DNA from 4 places in the Streptomyces sp. C36 genome. Region 1 is predicted to be linked to each of the others. Evidence: riboswitches for the same ligand, from Rfam matches in the RefSeq annotation. Region 1 holds a riboswitch; each other region holds the start of a gene.
What was found. Region 1 has a riboswitch for cobalamin ahead of AB4K12_RS09780 (cobalamin biosynthesis protein). Riboswitches for the same ligand answer to the same signal wherever they lie in the genome.
Positions count from the first base shown of each region.

Region 2: another riboswitch for cobalamin. It lies ahead of AB4K12_RS16995 (ribonucleoside-diphosphate reductase subunit alpha); the one in region 1 lies ahead of AB4K12_RS09780 (cobalamin biosynthesis protein).
Region 3: another riboswitch for cobalamin. It lies ahead of cobN (cobaltochelatase subunit CobN); the one in region 1 lies ahead of AB4K12_RS09780 (cobalamin biosynthesis protein).
Region 4: another riboswitch for cobalamin. It lies ahead of metE (5-methyltetrahydropteroyltriglutamate--homocysteine S-methyltransferase); the one in region 1 lies ahead of AB4K12_RS09780 (cobalamin biosynthesis protein).

Region 1 covers NZ_JBFQGI010000002.1:919,042-924,575, forward strand. Annotated here, with positions in the region: gene AB4K12_RS09770 (putative cobaltochelatase) at 1-1,339, opposite strand, end outside; gene AB4K12_RS09775 (cobyric acid synthase) at 1,339-3,012, opposite strand; gene AB4K12_RS09780 (cobalamin biosynthesis protein) at 3,009-3,968, opposite strand; cobalamin riboswitch at 4,092-4,218, opposite strand; gene AB4K12_RS09785 (hypothetical protein) at 4,356-4,598, opposite strand; gene AB4K12_RS09790 (anion permease) at 4,618-5,534, opposite strand, start outside.
Region 2 covers NZ_JBFQGI010000005.1:133,598-139,131, forward strand. Annotated here, with positions in the region: gene AB4K12_RS16995 (ribonucleoside-diphosphate reductase subunit alpha) at 1-2,012, opposite strand, end outside; cobalamin riboswitch at 2,176-2,333, opposite strand; gene mctP (monocarboxylate uptake permease MctP) at 2,505-4,136, opposite strand; gene AB4K12_RS17005 (DUF3311 domain-containing protein) at 4,133-4,402, opposite strand; gene AB4K12_RS17010 (carbonic anhydrase) at 4,854-5,462, shown strand; gene AB4K12_RS17015 (SulP family inorganic anion transporter) at 5,498-5,534, shown strand, end outside.
Region 3 covers NZ_JBFQGI010000003.1:673,653-679,186, reverse strand. Annotated here, with positions in the region: gene cobN (cobaltochelatase subunit CobN) at 1-3,582, opposite strand, end outside; cobalamin riboswitch at 3,681-3,832, opposite strand; gene AB4K12_RS12780 (cobalamin biosynthesis protein CobG) at 3,947-5,332, shown strand; gene AB4K12_RS12775 (precorrin-8X methylmutase) at 5,329-5,534, shown strand, end outside.
Region 4 covers NZ_JBFQGI010000001.1:263,683-269,216, reverse strand. Annotated here, with positions in the region: gene metE (5-methyltetrahydropteroyltriglutamate--homocysteine S-methyltransferase) at 1-1,926, opposite strand, end outside; cobalamin riboswitch at 2,083-2,232, opposite strand; gene AB4K12_RS01135 (3-hydroxybutyryl-CoA dehydrogenase) at 2,334-3,230, opposite strand; gene aceA (isocitrate lyase) at 3,227-4,513, opposite strand; gene AB4K12_RS01125 (short-chain fatty acyl-CoA regulator family protein) at 4,725-5,534, shown strand, end outside.

The DNA.
Region 1 (5,534 bases):
CGCGCGACCGGCGCCCGTCGGCGCCCTCGCCCAGCCCGGGCACGTCGAACCTGCGAGCCCGGAAGGGGTCGGCCGCGGCCACGGCGGCGGCCTCGGGGGCCTCGCCTCCGGTGCCGGGCGCGGCTTCCGGAGCGCTCGAGCCCTCCTGGGGCGCGGGCGAGCCGGAGTCCTGCCGCTGCCCCGGCACGTCGGGAGCGGTGTCCGCCCGCTCCGGCCCGTCCTGCGGCCGTCCGCCGTCGGGACCGCGGTCGCCCGGGCCGCCGCCGTCGGGACCGTCGTCGTCCGGGCCCTCGGGCTCCGGGTCCGGCTCGGGCTCCGGCTCGTCGTCCTCGAATCCGTCGAGGATCTCGTCCAGCCGGTCCTCGTCCAGGCCGGGGGCATCGAAGGGGTTGCGCCGCCGCCGGTGCGGCAGCGACAGCAGCGCCGCCTGCCGGACGTCCGCCGTCGTCACGTCCGTACGCCCCGCCCACGCGGCCAGCGCGGTCGCGGTGCGCGCGGTCACGATGTCCGCGCGCATGCCGTCCACCTCGAAGCCGGCGCACACCGCCGCGATCCGGCGCAGCGCGCCGTCACCGAGCCGTACGTCCGGCAGCAGCGCCCGCGCGGCGGCGATGCGCTCGCGCAGCGCGTCCTCCTCGGCGGCCCACTTGGCGGCGAACGCCGCCGGGTCCTCGTCGTAGGCGAGGCGGCGGCGGACGACCTCCACGCGCTCGTCGGTCTCCCGCGAGGCCGCGACCTCCACGGTCAGCCCGAAGCGGTCCAGCAGCTGCGGACGCAGCTCGCCCTCCTCGGGGTTCATGGTGCCGACGAGGAGGAAGCGGGACGCGTGACGGACGGAGACGCCTTCGCGTTCCACGTAGGCGGCTCCGGTCGCCGCCGCGTCGAGGAGGGCGTCGACCAGGTGGTCGCCCAAGAGATTGACCTCGTCGACGTACAGCACGCCCCGGTGCGCGTCGGCCAGCAGGCCCGGCTCGAACGCCTTGACGCCCTCGGCCAGCGCCCGCTCGATGTCGAGCGCGCCGACGAGCCGGTCCTCCGAGGCCCCGACGGGCAGTTCGACCATACGGGCGGGCCGGGTGGCGCTCGACCCACCCTCGTGCGGGCCGTCGGGACACGAGGGGTCCGGGGCGGCGGGGTCGCAGGAGAAGCGGCAGGCGGTGATGGTGTCGACCACCGGCAGCAGCGTGGACAGGGCCCGGACGGTCGTCGTCTTCGCGGTGCCCTTCTCACCCCGTACGAGCACTCCGCCGATGGACGGCGCGATGGCGTTGAGCAGCAGGCCCAGTCGCATGTCGTCCATGCCGACGATCGCGGTGAACGGGTAGGTGGCCGGGGCCATCAGGTGTTACCCCCTTCGAGGGATTCGGTCCGAATGGGCGCGGTGGTGGCCGCTGGGCCTGCCAGGCTGTCGCTCTGCTCCGCGGGTGCGGAGGTGAGCCGGGTACTGCCAAGTCGACGGCCGTCCGCAGCGTAGGGGCTCCGCGCAGGTGGAGATGGCGCCCCCGGCGGTATGAACGGGTAACCGCGCGGCACCCCGTCCTCGATCAGCCGCAGCAGCGCATCCGTGTCCGCGTGCTCCTCGATCAGGTCGCCCAGCCGGTCCAGCTGTTCCTCGCGCAGCGCCGCGAACGACGTGTCCGGCGCCGGGACGAACGCCCGTCCGGCCGCCTGTGCGACCCGGCGCAGGAACGCCCGGCGGAAGCCGTCGCTCTCCAGAGAGCCGTGCCAGTGGGTGCCCCAGACGGCGCCGACCCGGCAGCCGTCGAGGAACGGCTCGTCGCCGCCGTGGACGTCCGCGACGCCGTGGTGGATCTCGTAGCCCTCCACTCGTTCGCCCAGGGCGGTGCCCACCGGCCTCGCCAGGGTCTTCTCCGCCGCGAAGCGCACGCGTACGGGCAGCAGGCCGAGGCCCTCGACCACACCGGCGCGGGACTCCACCTCGTCCTCGATCCGCTCGCCCAGCAGCTGGAAGCCGCCGCAGACGCCCAGCACCGGGCGGCCTTCCGCCGCGCGCCGGGCGAGCGCGTCGGCGAGGCCGCGTTCGCGCAGCCACGCCAGCGCGCGGACCGTGCCGCGCGTACCCGGTACGACCACGAGGTCGGCGTCGGCGAGTTCCTCGGGCCGGTCCACGAAGCGCACCACGACGCCCGGTTCGGCCGCGAGGGCGTCCACGTCCGTGAAGTTGGACATCAGCGGTACCGCGCACACCGCCACCCGCAGCACGTCGGCGCCGTGCGGCGGGGCCACCACCGATTCGCGGACGGCGCCGCGCAGCGAGACCCTCAGGCCGTCCTCCTCGTCGATGCCCAGGCCGTGGGTGAAAGGCAGCACGCCGAACGTCCGCCGGCCCGTCAGGTCGCGCAGCATGTCCAGGCCGGGCTCCAGCAGGCTCACGTCGCCCCGGAACTTGTTGACGATGTAGCCCGCTATCAGTTCCTGGTCCTCGGGCGAGAGGAGCGCCGTGGTGCCGAAGAAGGAGGCGAAGACGCCGCCCCGGTCGATGTCGCCGACGACGACCACGGGCAGCCGGCCGGCCCGCGCGATGCCCATGTTGACGATGTCGCTGCGCCGCAGGTTGATCTCCGCCGGGCTGCCGGCGCCCTCGCAGATGACCGCGTCGTGCGTACGCCGCAGCTCCTCCAGGCACTCCGTCACCGTGCCGAACAACTGCTCCTGGCGGCCCGCGTGATAGCCGCGCGCGCTGAGCTCGCCCACCGGCTTGCCCATCAGGACGACCTGGCTGCTGCGGTCGCCGCCGGGCTTGAGCAGCACCGGGTTCATGAGCGCGCTGGGCTCGACGCGCGCGGCCGCGGCCTGCATGGCCTGCGCGCGCCCTATCTCCGCGCCCTCGCGCGTGACGTACGAGTTGAGCGACATGTTCTGCGCCTTGAACGGCGCGACGTTGACGCCCTTGCGGACCAGCCAGCGGCAGATCCCGGCGGTCACCACGCTCTTGCCCGCGTCGGAGGTCGTGCCGGCCACCAGCAGGCCCCCGCCCCTCCCAGCTGTCACCGACAACGCTTCCTCCTCGTCACGGTCGCGACGACCGTCCTAGTCAGCAGGGCCGTTCCCAGGGCCAGGACCGACACCCGGCGCGAGAGCCGCACCGCGCGTTCGACGTCCGCGACCTCGACCGGCCGGTTCTCCGCGCCCAGGACGGGGCGGTGCTCGACGCGGCCCGCGTAGGCGAGGGTGCCGCCGAGGCGTACCCCGAGCGCCCCGGCGAAGGCGGCCTCGACGGGGCCGGCGTTGGGGCTGGGGTGGCGGGAGGCGTCGCGGCGGGCGACGCGCAGGGCGCCGCGCGGGTCGGGGCCCGCGAGGACGGCGAGGGCGGCGGTGAGCCGGGCGCCGGGCCAGCCGGCGACGTCGTCGAGGCGGGCGGAGGCCCAGCCGAACCGGCGGTAGCGCGGGGACCTGTGGCCGACCATGGCGTCGAGGGTGTTCACGGCGCGGAAGCCCACCAGCCCGGGCACGCCGCCGAGCGCTCCCCACACCAGGGCGCCCACGACGGCGTCGGAGGTGTTCTCGGCGACGGACTCCACGACCGCGCGCGCGATCTGCTGCTCGTCCAGGGCCTGCGGATCGCGGCCGCACAGGTGGGGCAGCCGCTTCCGGGCGGCCGCCAGGTCGCCGGCGGCGAGCGCCCCGCCGACGGCGCGCGCCTCGCGGCCCAGCGATGTGCCGCCCAGGACGGCCCAGGTGGCGGCGGCGGTCAGGGCGACGCGCGCCGTGGGGGAGGGGCGTGCGGTACGGGCCAGCAGCCCGGCGCCGGCCACGGCGCCGCCCGCGCACAGCAGGGTGTGCAGGGCGCCCGTGCCGCGATGGTCGCGCCACAGGCGCTGTTCGACGGCGTGCGCGGCGCGCCCGAAGGCGGCCACGGGATGGCCGCGGCGGGGGTCGCCGAGGAGGAGGTCACCGGCGAAGCCGAGGGCCGCACCGCACGCGAAACCGAGGTGATCGGCGCGCATCGGTCAGGCCGCCGTCGCGCCTCGGCGGAAGGGGGGCTCACTGTCGGACGGTATGCGGCGGCCGGGCATGGCGATGTGTCCTCACTCAGGGTCCGCGCCCTGGCTCGACGTGACCGGCGACCAGAGTCTCCTGGCTCCCGGATCGACGTCGCTCCGGCCTTCCAGCCCGCGGGGCGGGCCGTGGCCCTCGGTGGAGGACGCTCCCCGGTGACAGTGGCGGGACCGCGCCGGATTCACACCGGCTTCCTCTGCTGTCGCCGTTTGGCTCCGGAAGTGCACCACGGCCCGGGAAGGGCAGTCAACTCACAGCTGACCTGCGGCCTTCCCGGGCCGTGGGAGGGATATGCGGAGGTGCTCCGGGCGCTCGGAAGCACCCGGAGGGCGCCCTCAGGAGACGATGAGGAAGATGCCGTATCCGACGGCGGCCGCGCACAGCGCGAAGCAGGCGTACGCGCCGGTGCGCAGGAGCGCGTTGGGAGCGACGGGCGCGGCGACGGTGCCGTCCGGCTGCTCCTGGGCCTTGCGGGGCGCGGTGCCGACGATGCCGAGGGTGAAGACGCCGACGAGCGCGACGGTCACGACGAGGCTGACGCCGAAGACCTGGCCGAGGGCTTCCCAGTTGATCTGCATGACGGGGTTCCTTGGTTCCTTAGCTCGTCGCCGCGGCGGGGGCGGCGGGGGCGGAGGAGGCGGTCGCCGGGGCGGCGGCCAGGGGGCCGGCCGGCGGCGGGGCGACGGCCTGGAGGGCGGCGGTGATGACGCCGGCGGGCTCGAGGGGCTCGGCGTCCACGCCCTGCGGCTGGTTGAGGTCGTTGACGTTGTCGTGCGTCACCGGCTTGCGGCGCGAGGCCAGCCAGATCGCGCCCGAGACGCCGAGGCCGAGGACGGCGACCGCGGCCACGCCCCAGTCGCCCTGGTCGGCGAGGAGGGCGGCGCCACCGGCGACCAGGCCCGCGGCGGGCAGGGTCAGGCCCCAGGCCATGACCATGCGGCCGGCGGTGGACCAGCGCACCACGCCGCCCTTGCGGCCGAGGCCGGCGCCCATGATCGAGCCGGAGCAGACCTGGGTGGTGGAGAGCGCGAAGCCGATGTGCGAGGAGGCGAGGATGACGGTCGCGGCGCCGGTCTGGGCGGCGAAGCCCTGGGCGGGCTTGATGTCGGTCAGACCCTTGCCGAGCGTCTGGATGATGCGCCAGCCGCCGAGGTACGTACCGAGCGCGATGGCCAGGCCCGCGGAGACGATGACCCACATGGGCGGGTCGGAGTGCGGGGCGACGACGCCGCCGGCGACCAGCGCGAGGGTGATCACACCCATGGTCTTCTGGGCGTCGTTGGTGCCGTGGGCGAGGGAGACCAGGGCGGCCGAGGCGATCTGCCCGGCGCGGTAGCCCTTGGCGGTCTCCTGCTCGTCGCGGCCCCGGGCGAGGCGGTAGGTGAGCCGGGTCGCGCACCAGGCGGCGATGCCGGCCACCAGCGGCGCGGCGACGGCCGGGATGAGGACCTTCATCACGACCTTGTCGGTGTTGACCGCGTCGAAGCCGACGGCGACGACCGTGGCACCGATCA
Region 2 (5,534 bases), on a different contig from region 1:
TCGGTCATCGCGTCGCGGGTGGTGCGGTCCCACACGCCGAGCTTCTTGAGGTCGTCCACCAGGTAGGTGTTGACCTGCAGGAACTCACCGGAGAGCGTCTCGCGCTTGAACAGGTTGGAGACCTGCGGCTCGATGCACTCGTAGACGCCCGCGATGGAGGCGATGGTGGCGGTCGGGGCGATCGCCAGCAGCAGCGAGTTGCGCATGCCGACGGCGGCGATGCGGGCGCGCAGCGCCTCCCAGCGGTCGTCCCAGGCGGCGACGGCGTTGGGGTAGTGGTCCGGGTGCAGCACGCCGCGGGCGGTGCGGGTCGCGGACCAGGCCGGGTGCGGGCCGTGCCGCTCGGCGAGGTCGGCGGAGGCCTCGTACGCCGCGAGCATGATCCGCTCGGAGATCTTGGTGGAGAGGGCCTTCGCCTCGGCGGAGTCGAAGGACAGGCGCAGGCGGAAGAAGACGTCCTGCAGACCCATCAGGCCCAGGCCCACCGGGCGCCAGCGGCTGTTGGAGTTGCCGGCCTGCTCGGTCGGGTAGAAGTTGATGTCCACGACGCGGTCGAGGAACGTCACGGCCGTACGGACCGTACGGTCGAGCTTCTCCCAGTCCATCTCGCCGTCGGCACCGAGGTGCTGCGCGAGGTTGACCGAGCCCAGGTTGCAGACCGCGGTCTCGCCGTCGTCCGTGACCTCGAGGATCTCCGTGCAGAGGTTCGAGGAGTGGACTACCTTGCCCTTCTCGGCCGTCTGGTTGGCGGTGCGGTTGGCGGCGTCCTTGAACGTCATCCAGCCGTTGCCGGTCTGCGCGAGGGTACGCATCATGCGGGCGTACAGCACCCGGGCGGGGATCTGCTTGACGGCCTTGCCGGCGGCCTCGTAGGCGCGGTAGGCGGCGTCGAACTCGTCGCCGTAGAGGTCGACCAGGTCCGGGGTGTCGGCGGGGGAGAAGAGCGACCAGTCGGCGTCGGCCTCGACGCGGCGCATGAACTCGTCCGGGATCCAGTGCGCGATGTTGAGGTTGTGGGTACGACGGGCCTCCTCACCGGTGTTGTCGCGGAGCTCCAGGAACTCCTCGATGTCGGCGTGCCACGTCTCGAGGTAGACGCAGGCCGCGCCCTTGCGGCGGCCGCCCTGGTTCACGGCGGCGACGGAGGCGTCGAGGGTGCGCAGGAACGGCACAATGCCGTTGGAGTGGCCGTTGGTGCCGCGGATCAGCGAGCCGCGGGAGCGGATGCGCGAGTACGACAGGCCGATGCCGCCCGCGTGCTTCGACAGGCGCGCCACCTGGTGGTAGCGGTCGTAGATCGAGTCCAGCTCGTCCAGCGGAGAGTCCAGCAGGTAGCAGGACGACATCTGCGGGTGGCGGGTGCCCGAGTTGAAGAGCGTGGGGGAGGAGGGCAGGTAGGAGAGCGTGCTGGTGAGCCCGTAGAGCTCGGCGACGTCCTCCAGGGCCCGCACGGAGTGGTCCTCGGCCAGGCCGCAGGCCACGCGCAGCAGGAAGTGCTGCGGGGTCTCGATCACGTTGCGGGTGATCGGGTGGCGCAGCAGGTAGCGGCTGTGCAGGGTGCGCAGGCCGAAGTAGCCGAAGCGGTCGTCGGCGCCGTCGGCGAGAGCCTTGGCGACCAGCGCGTCCAGGCGCTCGGAGTGCTCCTTGACGAACGCGGCGGTCTCGTCCGCGATCAGGCCCTCACGGTGGCCGACGGCCACCGAGGCGGAGAAGGAGGTCGCACCCTCGCCGGCCGCCTCGTCGGCGATGGCGCGGGTGAGCAGCCGGGCGGCGAGGCGGGAGTACTCCGGTTCCTCGGCGATCAGGCCGGCGGCGGCCTCGGTGGCGAGGGAGCGCAGCTCGGCCTCGTCCGACGCGGCGCTGCGGCCGCGCAGCGCGGCGGCGGCGACCTTGCCCGGGTCGGTGGAAGGCAGGTCTGCGGTGAGGTCGGTCAGGGTGCGCAGCAGCGCGGTCCCGGGACCGCCGGTCGCTTCCGCGTTCGCTGAGACCGGATCTGCGGGCGCGATGGTCACGTGTGGCTCTCCCTCGCTCGGCTGGGGTGGGCCCGGGCGGGTGCGCGCGACGGTCGCGTACGGGCATGCCGAATGCACCGGGGCATGCCTCGTAGGCGTCCGTCGGCCCAACCCGCGGGGCCCGGACGAATTCAACGCCCATAGCCGAGCCCAGGGCAGGCTCGGTGGTGGGCGCGCTGGCGGCAGGTCCTCGGACTACAGGTGCGCTGGGTATATGCGCACACATACACCGTTGCGGGACAGTTCCGGACTTTCACCGGATTCCCCTGCGACATCAGCGAGGACGAGCATACATCTAGTGCCGCCCCTCGTACGCGCCCCCACATGTTGTGTCGTCCCGTCATGACACGGTCGCTGAATGTGCTAACGGGCGGGCTGCGCAAGGCCTCCACAAGGCTACGGAAGGCCACGCGAAAGGGCCGCCACGCCCCCCGGAGAGGGGTGTGGCGGCCCTGATGTCGGGGCGGGTCCGGCGGGCCCGCCAGGGTGCTGTCAGTGGCCGCCAGGGGCCCCCGCGGTGGCCGGGGGGAGCTCCGCCGGGACGCCCGGGTCGCCGGCGTCCGCGGTGTAGTCCGACGGGCTGGTCTGGTCGACGCCGTCGGGAGCCTTGATCGCCTTCAGGACGAAGGTCGCCACGATGACGACGATCACATTGAGGGCGAACGCGGTGAGGCCGATGTAGCCCTTCTCCCCGAGGAAGGGGATGAGGTTGGTGTTCCCGAAGTGGGACTGGGTGGCGCTCGGCGTAGCGTACGCCCGCCAGGTGCCGTACCCCATGCCGGCCGCCCAGCCCGCCAGCAGGGCCCAGCGGTGGAACCAGCGGGTGAAGAGCCCGCCGACGAGCGCCGGGATCGTCTGCAGGATCCATATGCCGCCGAGCAGCTGGAAGTTGATGGCGACCGTTTTGTCCATGGTGAGGACGAAAACGAGCGCTCCGACCTTGACGAGCAGGGAGGCGAGCTTGGACACCTTCGCCTCGTGTTCGGGCGAGGCGTCCGGCTTGAGGAACTCCTTGTAGATGTTCCGGGTGAACAGATTTGCGGCGGCGATCGACATGATGGCCGCCGGGACGAGCGCCCCGATGCCGATCGCGGCGAACGCCACGCCCGTGAACCAGTCCGGGAACATGTCCTCGAACAGCTGCGGGATCGCCAGCTGCCCGTTCTTGACCTTCACCCCGGCGGCCAGCGCCATGAAGCCGAGCATCGCCAGCAGGCCCAGCATCAGGGAGTAGAGGGGAAGGATCGTGGTGTTGCGGCGGATGACGTTGCGGCTCTTGCTGGAGAGCACCGCCGTCACCGAGTGGGGATACAGGAACAGCGCCATCGCCGAACCCAGCGCGAGCGTCGCGTACGACCACTGCGCGTCCGGGCCGGGGACGAGCGCGCCGCGCGGCTTGCCCGTTGCCGGATTTTCGGCCGCGAACGCATGACCGGCCTTGGCGAAGATCTCGTCGAAGCCGCCGAGCCGGATCGGGATGTAGATGGTCGCCACGATGATGACGATGTAGACCAGCGCGTCCTTGACGAAGGCGATCAGCGCCGGCGCCCGCAGCCCGGAGGAGTAGGTGTAGGCCGCGAGCACGCCGAAGGCGATCAGCAGCGGCAGGTCCTTGACGAACCAGTTGGTGCCCTCGCCGCCGCCGACGCCCAGCACGTCCAGGACGGCCTGTATGCCGACCAGCTGCAGGGCGATGTACGGCATGGTGGCGAGGATGCCGGTCAGCGCCAGCGCCAGGGACAGGCCCCGGGAGCCGAAGCGGCCCCGGACGAAGTCCGACGAGGTCACGTACCCGTGCTTGTGCGCCACCGACCACAGCCGCGGCAGGAAGGTGAAGACCAGCGGGTAGCAGAGGATGGTGTAGGGCACCGCGAAGAAGCCCGCCGCACCGCCCGCGTAGATGGCCGCCGGGACGGCGACGAAGGTATAGGCCGTATAGAGGTCGCCGCCGAGCAGGAACCAGGTGACCCAGGTGCCGAACGAGCGGCCGCCCAGTCCCCACTCCTCGAGATTGTCCGCGTTCTCCGCCCGCCGCCATTTCGACGCCATGAAGCCCATGACGGTCACGGCGAGGAAGAAGAACACGAACACGGCGAGTGCCACGCCGTTCACGCCGTCCTTCATCGGACCTCACCGCCCCGGTGCTTCCGCTCGTGACGGCGGACGATGACGTAGGCGACGACGGTGAGCATCGTCGAGATGAGGACCCACAGCATCTGGTACCAGTAGAAGAACGGGACGCCGGCGATGGCGGGCGTGAGCCGGGAGTAGGAACCGACCCACAGCATCGCCACGAAGGGGATGGCCAGGCACACCCCGGCGACGATCAACGGCACGGTGACGACCGGCCTTCGTGAGCCCTCTGCGGGCTGCTCGGGTGGTTCCGACATGCGGTGTCTCCGTCCCCTGTGCGATCACATGCGTAATGTCGGGGAAATCTAAGGGAGGCCCCCTCCGGACGTCACCCCCTATCCGCATATCGGAATGGCAACGCCCCGACGGTTCGTCAGAAACCGTAGGGGGAACCCCTGGTGTGGGAGTACCGGGCGCATCAACGGGAAGTAAAGAGTCCACTTGACGCATGGGGTGTATGTGGGCGTAGTCACGGTGGCGATGTGCGCGGTGCGCGCCCCAAGTGCCCAACCGCGAGCCCTATTTGATGAAATATTTACCTGTCATCAAAGGGTAACGTGCAGGTAAAGTGACTGTCTCGTCCGTCGCGCAGGATTGGCTGCACGGCGGCCGGCGCAGCCATGCACTGGCGCGCTCACACCCGTAATGCTGACTTGAACACACCGCGCCCCAACGGGAACCCACACGGGGCGCAGGAGGCAGGCCAACATGAAGTCGCTCATCGACAACGCCCGATCGTTCGCAACCCACGTGGCCGAGAACGCCGAGAGCTTCCGGGCTTTCGAAGCCGGCCAGTCGCCGGAGACCCTGTTCATCACGTGCTCCGACTCGCGCGTCGTGCCGTCCCTCATCACCGGCGCACGACCCGGCGAACTCTTCGAGCTCCGTACCGCGGGCAACATCGTCCCCGAGTACCGCAGCGACCACCCGTCCGGCGAGACCGCCACCATCGAGTACGCGGTCCGCGTGCTGGGCGTCCGCGACATCATCGTCTGCGGGCACTCCCACTGCGGCGCCGTGAGCGCCGTCGTCCGGGGCGATGACCTCTCCTCCGCGCCCGCCGTCCAGGGCTGGCTCGACCGCGCCGTCCCGGCGGACGCCGACGCCCGGACCGCCGACGCGGACTCCCCCGGCATGGCCGAGGCCGTCCAGGTCCACGCCGTCGCCCAGCTCAGGACCCTGCGGGACTACCCCTGCGTCCGCGAACGCCTCGAGGAAGGGCTGCTGACGCTGCACGCCTGGTACTACGAGGTGCACACCGGCTCGGTCACCGTGCACCGGCCCGAGAACGGCCACGGGCCGTTCGGACCTCTGTGAACCACCCGGCCGCACCACCCAAGGGGCCCTCACCCATGTTCTCCGTCAAGAAATCCGCCGTCCTGCGTCAGG
Region 3 (5,534 bases), on a different contig from region 1:
CTCGAGGGTCTCGGCGTCCGGCTTGGCCCACATGCCGCGGCTCTCGGCCTCGAGGAGGCGTTCGGCGATGCCGTGCAGGGCCCAGGGGTTGGCCTCCTGGAGGAAGGCGCGGTTCTCCGGGTCCAGGGCGTAGGTCTGGGCGAGCTTGTCGTACATCCAGTCGGGGACGACGCCGGTGGTGGCGTCGTAGCCGAACAAGTAGTCCACGGTCGCGGCGAGTTCGAAGGCGCCCTTGTAGCCGTGGCGGCGCATGGCCTCGATCCAGCGGGGGTTGACCACACGGGCGCGGAAGACGCGGGAGGTCTCCTCGACCAGGGTGCGGGTGCGGATCGTCTCGGGGCGGGTGGAGTCGCCGATGTACGCGGCGGGGGCGGTGCCCTTGAGGGCCTTGACGGTGGCGACCATGCCGCCGTGGTACTGGAAGTAGTCGTCGGAGTCGGCGATGTCGTGTTCGCGGGTGTCGGTGTTCTTGGCCGCGACCGCGATGCGCTTGTAGGCCGTCTCCATGTCCTCGCGGGCCGGGCGGCCCTCGAGGCCGCGGCCGTAAGCGTAGCCGCCCCAGACGGTGTAGACCTCGGCGAGGTCGGCGTCGGTGCGCCAGTCGCGGCTGTCGATGAGCTGGAGCAGGCCCGCGCCGTAGGTGCCGGGGCGGGAGCCGAAGATGCGGGTGGTGGCGCGGCGTTCGTCGCCGTGGGCGGCGAGGTCGGCCTGGGCGTGGGCACGGACGTAGTTCTGCTCGGCGGGCTCGTCGAGCGAGGCCACCAGGCGCACGGCGTCGTCCAGGAGGCCGATGACGTGCGGGAACGCGTCGCGGAAGAAGCCGCTGATGCGCAGGGTGACGTCGATGCGGGGGCGGCCCAGTTCCTCGAGGGCGACGGGCTCGAGGCCCGTCACGCGTCGCGACGCCTCGTCCCACACCGGGCGGACGCCCAGCAGGGCCAGCGCCTCCGCCACGTCGTCGCCGGCCGTGCGCATGGCGCTGGTGCCCCACAGGGACAGGCCCACCGACTCGGGCCAGCCGCCCTCGTCGGTGCGGTAGCGCTCGAGCAGCGAGTCGGCGAGGGCCTGGCCGGTCTCCCAGGCGAGGCGGCTGGGGACGGCCTTGGGGTCGACGGAGTAGAAGTTGCGGCCCGTCGGAAGGACGTTGACCAGGCCGCGCAGCGGGGAGCCGGAGGGGCCCGCGGGGACGAAGCCGCCGGACAGCGCCTTGACGGCGTGGTCGAGTTCGGCGGTCGTGCCTGCCAGGCGGGGGACCACTTCGCGGGCGGCGAAGTCGAGGATGGCCGCGACGGCGTCGGCCTTCGCGGGGTCGGTGCCCACGACACCGGTGCCCACGACAGCCGGGATCGCCGCCGGGTCCCAGCCCGCCGCCTCCATGGCCTCCACCAGGGCGCGGGCCTCGGCCTCCGCCTCGTCCGCCGTCGTGCGCGTGGCCGCCGACTCGTCCAGGCCGAGTGCCTCGCGCAGGCCCGGCAGGGCCGTCGTGCCGCCCCAGATCTGGCGGGCGCGCAGGATCGACAGGACGAGGTTCACCCGCGCCTCGCCGGTGGGGGCGTCGCCCAGGACGTGCAGACCGTCGCGGATCTGGGCGTCCTTGACCTCGCACAGCCAGCCGTCGACGTGCAGCAGGAAGTCGTCGAAGCCGTCGTCGTCCGGGCGCTCCTCCAGGCCGAGGTCGTGGTCGAGGCGGGCGGCCTGGATCAGGGTCCAGATCTGGGCGCGGATCGCCGGCAGCTTGGCCGGGTCCATGGCGGAGATCTGGGCGTACTCGTCGAGGTGCTGTTCCAGGCGCGTGATGTCGCCGTAGGACTCGGCGCGGGCCATGGGCGGCACGAGGTGGTCGACGAGGGTGGCGTGGGCGCGGCGCTTGGCCTGGGTGCCCTCGCCGGGGTCGTTGACGAGGAAGGGGTAGACCAGCGGCAGGTCGCCGAGGGCGGCGTCGGGGCCGCAGGCGGCGGACAGGCCGGCGTTCTTGCCGGGCAGCCACTCGAGGTTGCCGTGCTTGCCCAGGTGCACCATCGCGTCGGCGCCGAAGCCGCCGTCCTCGCGGGAGGCCGCGATCCAGCGGTAGGCGGCGAGGTAGTGGTGGGAGGGCGGCAGGTCGGGGTCGTGGTAGATGGCGATGGGGTTCTCGCCGAAGCCGCGCGGCGGCTGGATGAGGATCAGCAGGTTGCCGCGGCGCAGGGCGGCCAGGACGATGTCGCCGTCCGGGTCGCCCTCGGCGGTACGGCTGCGGTCGAGGAACATCTCGCCGGGCGCCGGGCCCCAGTGCTCCTCGACGGCCTCGCGCAGCTCGGCGGGCAACTGCGCGTACCAGCGCTTGTAGTCGGCGGCCGGGATACGGACCGGGTTGCTGGCCAGCTGCTCCTCGGTGAGCCAGTCCTGGTCGTGGCCGCCGGCCTCGATGAGGGCGTAGATGAGCTCGTCGCCGTCGCCGGAGGCGAGGCCGGGCACGGCCTCGTCGCCGAAGTCGTAGCCCTCCTCGCGCAGTCGGCGCAGCAGGGCGACGGCACTGGCGGGGGTGTCGAGGCCGACGGCGTTGCCGATGCGGGAGTGCTTGGTGGGGTAGGCGGACAGGACGAGGGCGATCCGCTTGTCGGCGGCCGGGATGTGGCGCAGCCGGGCGTGGCGCACGGCGATGCCGGCCACGCGGGCGGCGCGCTCCATGTCGGCGACATAGGCGGGCAGGCCGTCCTCGTCGACCTCCTTGAAGGAGAACGGAACGGTGATGATGCGGCCGTCGAACTCGGGCACGGCGACCTGGGTGGCGGCGTCGAGCGGCGAGAGCCCCTCGTCGTTCTCCTCCCACGCGCTGCGCGGCCCGGTCAGGCACAGCGCCTGCAGGATCGGTACGTCGAGCGCGGCGAGGGCGCCGGCGTCCCAGGACTCGTCGTCGCCGCCGGCGGAGGCCTCGGCGGGGCGGGTGCCGCCGGCCGCGAGGACGGTGGTGACGATGGCGTCGGCGCCGCGCAGGGCGTCGATCAGTTCGGGTTCGGGGGCGCGCAGGGAGGCGACGTACAGCGGCAGCGCGCGGCCTCCGGCGTCCTCGATCGCCCCGCACAGGGCCTCGACGAAGGCGGTGTTGCCGCTCATGTGGTGCGCGCGGTAGTAGAGCACCGCGACGAGCGGGCCGCTCGCGCCGGGCTTGGGGGTGCGCTCCAGCTCGCCCCAGGCGGGGGCGGCGGCCGGGGGCTCGAAGCCGTGGCCGGTGAGCAGCACGGTGTCCGAGAGGAAGCGGGCGAGCTGCTCGAGGTTGGCCGGGCCGCCGTGGGCGAGGTAGGCGTGGGCCTCGGCGGCGATGCCGACGGGGACCGTGGAGGCCTCCATCAGCTGGGCGTCGGGTGCCTGTTCGCCGGTGAGGACGACGACGGGCCGCGGGCCGGCGAGCAGCAGGTCCAGGCCCTCCTGCCAGGCGCGGAGGCCGCCGAGGAGGCGTACGACGACGAGGTCGGTGCCCTCCAGGAGCGCCGGGAGCTCGTCCAGCGCGAGCCGGGCGGGGTTGGCGAGCCGGTAGGACACCGGGCCGCCGGCCGCGCGGGCGCTGAGCAGGTCGGTGTCGGAGGTCGACAGGAGAAGGATCACGCGGCGCTCCCGAGTGCGAGTGCTTCGAGGGTCGCCCGGGGTGCGCGGCACCGGAACGTGCGCATGCTGCGGCTGGCCTTCCTCGGGGTCCGCGCCCCGGGCGGTGGGAAGACGGCGGGAGTTCCTGACTCGCCCGGCATCGCTGCCGTGCTCACAGTGGCGGGACCGTGCCGGAGTCTCACCGGCTTCCTCCCCTGTCGCCGTCTCTGGCGTCCGGCGGACCCATGGCTCCGCCGATGAGCCATAGTAGCGAGCGGAACCCCGATGACCAGCGCGTGTTCCGTTCTCCCGCCCCTGCCGCCCGGAGCCGGCGAACCGGGGCGGGCGGGGCCGCGGAGAGGTGCCCCTCGGTATGCTCGCGGCCATGTCCGCCACCCCCACGTCCGGCCGCGAGAGCGGTGACCGCTGCCCCGGCGCGCTGCGGCTGCACGCCGCGGACGACGGGGCGCTGGCGCGCGTCCGGCTGCCCGGCGGTCTGCTGACGTCCGTTCAGGCCGAGGTGCTGGCCGGCCTGGCCGAGGAGCTGGGCGACGGCCGTCTCGACATCACCTCGCGCGGCAACGTCCAGCTGCGCGGCCTGCCGGACGCCTGCGGCGCGGCCCTGGGAGGGCGGCTGCGCGCGGCCGGGCTGCTGCCGTCGGACCGTCACGAGCGGATCCGCAACGTGGTGGCGTCGCCGCTGTGCGGGCTGGACGGGCGGGATGACGGGCGGACCGACGCGCGCGTGGATGTGCAGGCCTGGGCGCGCGCCCTGGACGGGCTTCTGTGCGCCGGAGAAGGCGCAGGAGAAGGCGCAGGAGAAGGCGCAGGAGAAGGCGCAGGAGAAGACGAAGCAGGAACAAGCGACTTGTCGGGATTGTCGGGCCGTTTCCTCTTCGGTCTCGACGACGGCCGCGGCGACATCGTGGCTCTGGCGCCCGATGTGACGTTGATCGCAGAGCGGGACGGCCGGCACGCCCTGCTGTGCTTCGGCACCGCCGGCCCCGCCGTGCGCCTCGCCTCCGGCGACGCCCCTCGCGCGGCCCTCCTCGCCGCGCGGGCGTTCCTCGCGGCACGGCGCGCGAGCGGCGTCGGGGCCTGGCGCGTACGCGACCTCGCCCCCGAACAGCGGCCGTCCCCCGAGCGGTTGGCCGAGCGGCTCGCCGCCGCCGGGATCGCCTGCTCGCTCGTACCGCGCCTCACGCTCCCCCACGGCCCGGCGCCCCCGCCGGGCGCGGTGCACGGCCGGGACGGGCGGTGGGCGCTGTCCCTGGCGGCGCCCCTGGGACGGCTGACCGTGGGCCAGTGGCGTCTGGTCGCCGGTGCCGCCGCCCAGGACGGCGACGGCGAACTGCGTGTGACACCCTGGCGCGGCATCGTCGTGCCGGGGCTGACGGCCGTGGCGGGCGCCGCCCACCGCACGGCGTTCGCCGACGCGGGCCTGGTCGTCTCCCCCGACTCCCCCTGGCACGGGGCCGGCGCCTGCGCGGGCCGTCCCGGGTGCGCGAAGTCCCTCGCGGACGTACGGGCCGACGCGGCCGCCTGCCTCACCGGGACGCTCCCTGGCGGGGCGGACGTCCTGCCGGTGTACTGGTCCGGGTGCGAGCGGCGCTGCGGGCACCCCGGCGGCCGGTGGGTCGACGTGCTCGCCACGGACGAGGGCTACCGGCTCGCCGTGCGGGACGATGCGGCGCGAGGACCGGCGACGGCGAGGACGGTGCCGGCGCGAGAGATGGCCGACGCGGTGGCGGCGGCCCGTACCACGACATGAACGAGGGCCAAGTGTTCGACTACGACAAGGACGGCGCGTCCATCTACCGCCAGTCCTTCGCCACCATCCGGGCCGAGGCCGACCTCGGCGGGCTGCCCGCCGACGTCAGCCGGGTCGCGGTCCGCATGATCCACGCCTGTGGGATGACGGACCTCGTCAAGGACCTGGCGTACTCCCCCGGCGTGGTGGCGAAGGCGCGCGC
Region 4 (5,534 bases), on a different contig from region 1:
GAAGGCCTCGGTGGCCCACCGGAGGTAGCCGGCCCGGTCGGCGGAGCGCAGCGGCAGGGTCTCGCGCAGCGCCGGCTCGTCGACCTGGATGACGGCGGTGCCCGCGGCCTCCAGATCGGCGACCTCGTCCCGCAGGGCGAGGGCGACCTGGCGGGCGGTGTCGGCGAGCGGCTGGTCGTCGCGGACGAAGGACCAGGCGAGCATGGTGACGGGGCCGGTGAGCATGCCCTTGACCGGGCGGTCCGTGTGCTCCTGGGCGTAGGCGGTCCAGGCGACGGTCATGGGCCCGGGCCGGGAGATGTCGCCGGCGAGGATGGGCGGCCGCACATAGCGGGTGCCGTAGGACTGCACCCAGCCGTGCCGGGTGGCCAGGTAGCCGGTGAGGCGCTCGGCGAAGTACTGGACCATGTCGTCGCGTTCGGGTTCGCCGTGGACGAGGACGTCGAGGCCGGCCCTCTCCTGGAAGGCGAGGACCTCGCGGATCTCGGCGGCGATGCGCTCGTCGTACGCGGCGGCGTCGATGCGCCCGGCGCGCAGGTCGGCGCGGGCGGTGCGCAGTTCGCGGGTCTGCGGGAAGGAGCCGATGGTGGTGGTGGGCAGCAGCGGCAGGCCCAGGCGGGCGCGCTGGGCGGCGGAGCGCTCGGCGTAGGGCTGTGGGCGGCGGGTGTCGGCGGGGGTGACGGCCGTGGCGCGGGCGCGCACGGCCGGGTCGCGGGTGAGGGCGGAGGCGGCGCGGGAGGAGCGGGCGCAACGGTTGGCGGCGAGCTGCGGGGCGATGGTGTCGCCGCCCTCGTTCAGGCCGCGGGCGAGGGTGACGATCTCGTCGGTCTTCTGCCGGGCGAAGGCGAGCCAGCGGGCGACCTGCGGGTCGGCGTCGCGTTCGGCGGCGGCGTCCAGGGGCACGTGCAGCAGGGAGCAGGAGGGGGCGACGTCGACGCGGCCGGCGAGGCCGAGCAGGGTGGCGAGGGTGGCCAGGGACCGCTCGAGGTCGTTGATCCAGACGTTGCGCCCGTCGACGACGCCGGCGATCAGCCGCTTGCCGGGCAGGCCGCCGGCGGCGGCGAGGTCGCCGAGGTTGGCGGCGGCGGGCCCGGTGAAGTCCAGGGCCAGGCCGTCGACGGGCGCCTTGGCCAGCACCGGCAGGGCGTCGCCGAGCCGGTCGAAGTAGGCGGCGGCGAGCAGCTTGGGGCGGTCGGTGAGGGCGCCCAGTTCGCGGTAGGCGCGGGCGGCGGCGTTCAGTACGGCCGGGGGCTGGTCCTGGACCAGTGCGGGCTCGTCGAGCTGCACCCATGCGGCGCCGGCCGCGCGCAGGTCGGCGAGCACGTCGGCGTAGACGGGCAACAGCCGGTCGAGGAGGGTCAGCGGCTGGAAGTCCGGGGCGGTGCCGGGGGCGGGCTTGGCCAGCAGGAGGTAGGTGACGGGGCCCACCAGCACGGGCCGGGCGGCGTGGCCGGCGTCGAGGGCCTCGCGCAGTTCGCCGACGGGCTTGGCGGAGTCGGCGGTGAAGACGGTGCCGGGGCCCAGTTCGGGGACGAGGTAGTGGTAGTTGGTGTCGAACCACTTGGTCATCTCCAGCGGCGGTGCCTGCTGGGTGCCCCGGGCCATGGCGAAGTAGCCGTCGAGGGCGTCCTCGGCGACGAGGGCGCGGTGCCGCTCGGGGATGGCGCCGACCATGACGGTGGTGTCCAGGACGTGGTCGTAGAGCGAGAAGTCGCCGGTGGGGACCTCGTGGACGCCGGCGTCCGCCAGCGCTCGCCAGGCCTCGCGGCGCAGGCCGGCGGCGGTGCGGCGCAGTTCGCCGGCGCTGACGCGGCCGGCCCAGTAGCCCTCGACGGCCTTCTTCAGCTCCCGGCCGGCCCCCTGCCGGGGGTAGCCGTGGACGGTGGCCAGGGAACGCGGGGCGGGGTGGGAACGCTCGGCTGCCACGGAACTCTCCTTCGCGAGTCGCGGAACGCTCCCGGTGGCCGACGGGGTGCGAAGGAACGGCAGGACGGGGCGGGGCCGCGTCGCGCCCGCCCGTACCCGTCGGTCCGCCCACGGGACCACCGAGAACACCGCGTGCGGTCGCACGCGGGCAGTGGCAGGTATTCGGACTCGTGGGCCCGCCGCGTCCTGACGGACGCGACACCTACTGGCCGTCGCTTCCCGGGCCCTCGGGCCCAGTGCGTATGACGGCGGTCGTTCCCACTCACCGCTGCGGGGCAGTCCCGGATTCACACCGGGTTCCCTCTTGCGACGCCGCCGTCCGAAGACGGGGCGAACCGACTGCGTCCCCAGCCTAGACACACCCGGCTCCCCGGCGACAGGGGTTGCCGGGGGTTGTCCCGATCTTGCTAGCCCTCGCGGGCCGGGTGGGCGTGGAAGCCCTGCCCGCTCTTGCGGCCCAGCAGCCCGGCGTCGGTCATGCGGCGCAGCAGCGGGGGCGGCGCGTAGAGCGGTTCGCGGAACTCCTCGTACAGCGACTCGGCGATCGCCGTGAGCGTGTCCAGCCCGATGAGGTCGGCCAGGGCGAGCGGCCCCATGGGGTGGGCGCAGCCCTGCCGCATGCCGGTGTCGATGTCCTCGGGCGTGGCGAAGCCGGACTCGGCCATCCTCACGGCCGCCAACAGGTAGGGGACGAGCAGGGCGTTGACGACGAAGCCCGCCCGGTCCCTCGCCCGCACGACGTCGCGCCCCAGCGTGACGGCGGCGAAGTGCTCGGCCGCGGCCAGGGTCTCGCGCCCGGTGTGCAGGGAGGCGGCGACCTCGACGAGCGGCATCACGGGCACCGGGTTGAAGAAGTGGAGGCCGACGACGCGGTCGGCGCGGGTGGTGGCCATGCCCAGCCGCATCACGGGGATCGAGGAGGTGGTGGAGGCGAGGACGGCGGCGGGGTCCTCGACGGTCTTGTCGAGGGCGGCGAAGACCTCGGCCTTCAGTCCGGCGTCCTCGGGGACGGCCTCGACGACCAACTGCCGGTCGGCGAGGGCGTCGAGGCTCGCGGTGAAGGCCATGGCGGCCAGGGCGTCGTCGCGTTCGGCGGGGGTGACCCGGCCGCGGGCGACGGCGCGGCCGAGGGAGCGGGCGACGCGGTCGCGGGCGTCCCGGGCCGCTCCGGCGTCGGCCTCGCACACCACCGTGTCGAGTCCGGCGCGGGCGCAGACCTCGGCGATGCCCGCCCCCATCCGCCCGCCGCCGACGACCCCGACGCGCCGGATCACCGGGACGCTCACCGCGTCGGGGGCGCTCACCGGAACTGCTCCTCTTCGGTCGAGCCGCGCAGCGCGAGGGTCTCCGCGGCGGGGTTGAGGGCGGTGGAGACCAGGTCGAAGTAGCCGGTGCCGACCTCGCGCTGGTGGCGCACGGCGGTGAAGCCGTCGTTCTGGGCGGCGAACTCCCGCTCCTGCAGGTCGACGTAGGCGGTCATGCCGTGCTCGGCGTAGCCGCGGGCCAGGTCGAACATGGCGTGGTTGAGGGAGTGGAAGCCGGCCAGGGTGATGAACTGGAAGCGGTAGCCCATGGCACCGAGCTCGCGCTGGAACTTGGCGATCTGATCGTCGTCCAGCGCGGCCTTCCAGTTGAAGGACGGCGAGCAGTTGTACGCGAGCAGTTGGTCGGGATGGCGCGCGTGCACGGCCTCGGCGAACTCGCGGGCCTGGGCGAGGTCGGGGGTGCCGGTCTCCATCCACAGCAGGTCGGCGTAGGGGGCGTAGGCCAGGCCGCGGGCGATGACGGGAGCCATGCCGCCGCGCACCCGGTAGAACCCCTCGGCCGTGCGCTCGCCGGTGGTGAACGGGGCGTCGCGCTCGTCGACGTCGCTGGTCAGAAGGGTGGCGGCGAGCGCGTCGGTGCGGGCGACGATCACGGTGGGGACGCCGGCGATGTCGGCGGCGAGGCGGGCGGCGTTGAGGGTGCGGATGTGCTGGGCGGTGGGGACGAGGACCTTGCCGCCGAGGTGGCCGCATTTCTTCTCGGAGGCCAGCTGGTCCTCGTAGTGGATGCCGGCCGCGCCGGCGGCGATCATCGCCTTGGTGAGCTCGAAGGCGTTCAGGGGGCCGCCGAAGCCGGCCTCGGCGTCGGCGACGACGGGCGCCAGCCAGTCGGTGGAGGCGTCGCCCTCGGAGACGGCGATCTGGTCGGCGCGCAGCAGGGCGTTGTTCAGGCGCCGGACCACGGTGGGCACCGAGTTGGCCGGGTAGAGGCTCTGGTCGGGGTAGGTCTGCCCGGCCTGGTTGGCGTCGGCGGCGACCTGCCAGCCGGAGAGGTAGATCGCCTCCAGCCCGGCCCGGACCATCTGCACGGCCTGGCCGCCGGTGAGGGCACCCAGCGCGTGGACGTGGTCCCGCTCGTGCAGCAGCCGCCACAGCCGCTCGGCGCCGCGCCGGGCGAGGGTGTGCTCCTCGCGAACGCTGCCGGACAGCCGGATCACGTCCTCGGCGCTGTACGTGCGGTCGACGCCGCGCCAGCGGTCCTCGGTCGCCCATCGCCGCGTCAGCGTCGCGGCCGCGGTGGGTGCCTGCTCTTCCTGCGCCATGGGGGTACTCCCGGGAGACGGGTACGGGGGCGGACCGGGGTGCGGGCGCACGGGGGCGTGCGAAGGGTTGCGAACCCGGATCCGGGGGCCTGAAGCGGCCGTGAACCGACTCTCCCACCCGGCCGCGACAGGCGTCGACCGTAGCCAACTGCCAAATAGTGCGGAGTATTTGACGCGTCTTTGCGAAGGTTGCCAATGCTAGTCTCGCCGGATGAGCAAGACCTACGCGGGAGCCCGGCTGCGCCGGCTGCGCGAGGAGCGCCGGCTCACCCAGGCCGAGCTGGCCCGGCGGCTGGCCGTCTCGCCCAGCTACCTCAACCAGATGGAGCACGACGCGCGCCCGCTGACCGTGCCCGTGCTCCTGCGGCTGACCGAGACGTTCGGGGTGGACCCGGGCTTCTTCTCCGGACGGGACACCGCCCGGCTGCTCGCCGACCTGCGCGAGGCCCTCGCCGACGGCCCGGACGGCGCGCGGGTGCCGGCCGCCGAGCTGGCCGAGCTCGCGGAGCGGCTGCCGTCGGTCGCCCGCGTCCTGCTGGAGTACGACCGCCGCAACCGCGCGCTGACCGAACGCCTCGCCGAGCTCGCCGGGGACCGCGGACCGGACGCCGCCCCGGGCACGGGCCGCACCCCGCACGAGGAGGTGCGGGAGTTCTTCTACCGCCGGCAGAACTACCTCCACGACCTGGACACGGCCGCCGAGCGGCTGGCGGACGGCATCGGGCTGCGCCGCGGGGAGGTCCGCCAGGCGCTCGCCGCCCGGCTCGCCGAACGCCACGGCGTGCGGCTGGCCCCGGACGCCGGGCAGCTGCACCGCTACGACCCCGCCACCCGCGTCCTGCACCTCTCGCCCCGGCTGCGCCCCGGCCAGCAGGCCTTCCGGATGGCCACCCAGCTGGCGCTGCTGGAGTTCGGGGGCGAGCTGTCGCGGCACGCGGCCGAGGACTTCGCCGAGGACTCCCCCGCCCGGTCGCCGGCCCGCATCGGCCTCGCCAACTACTTCGCGGCCGCGCTCGTCCTG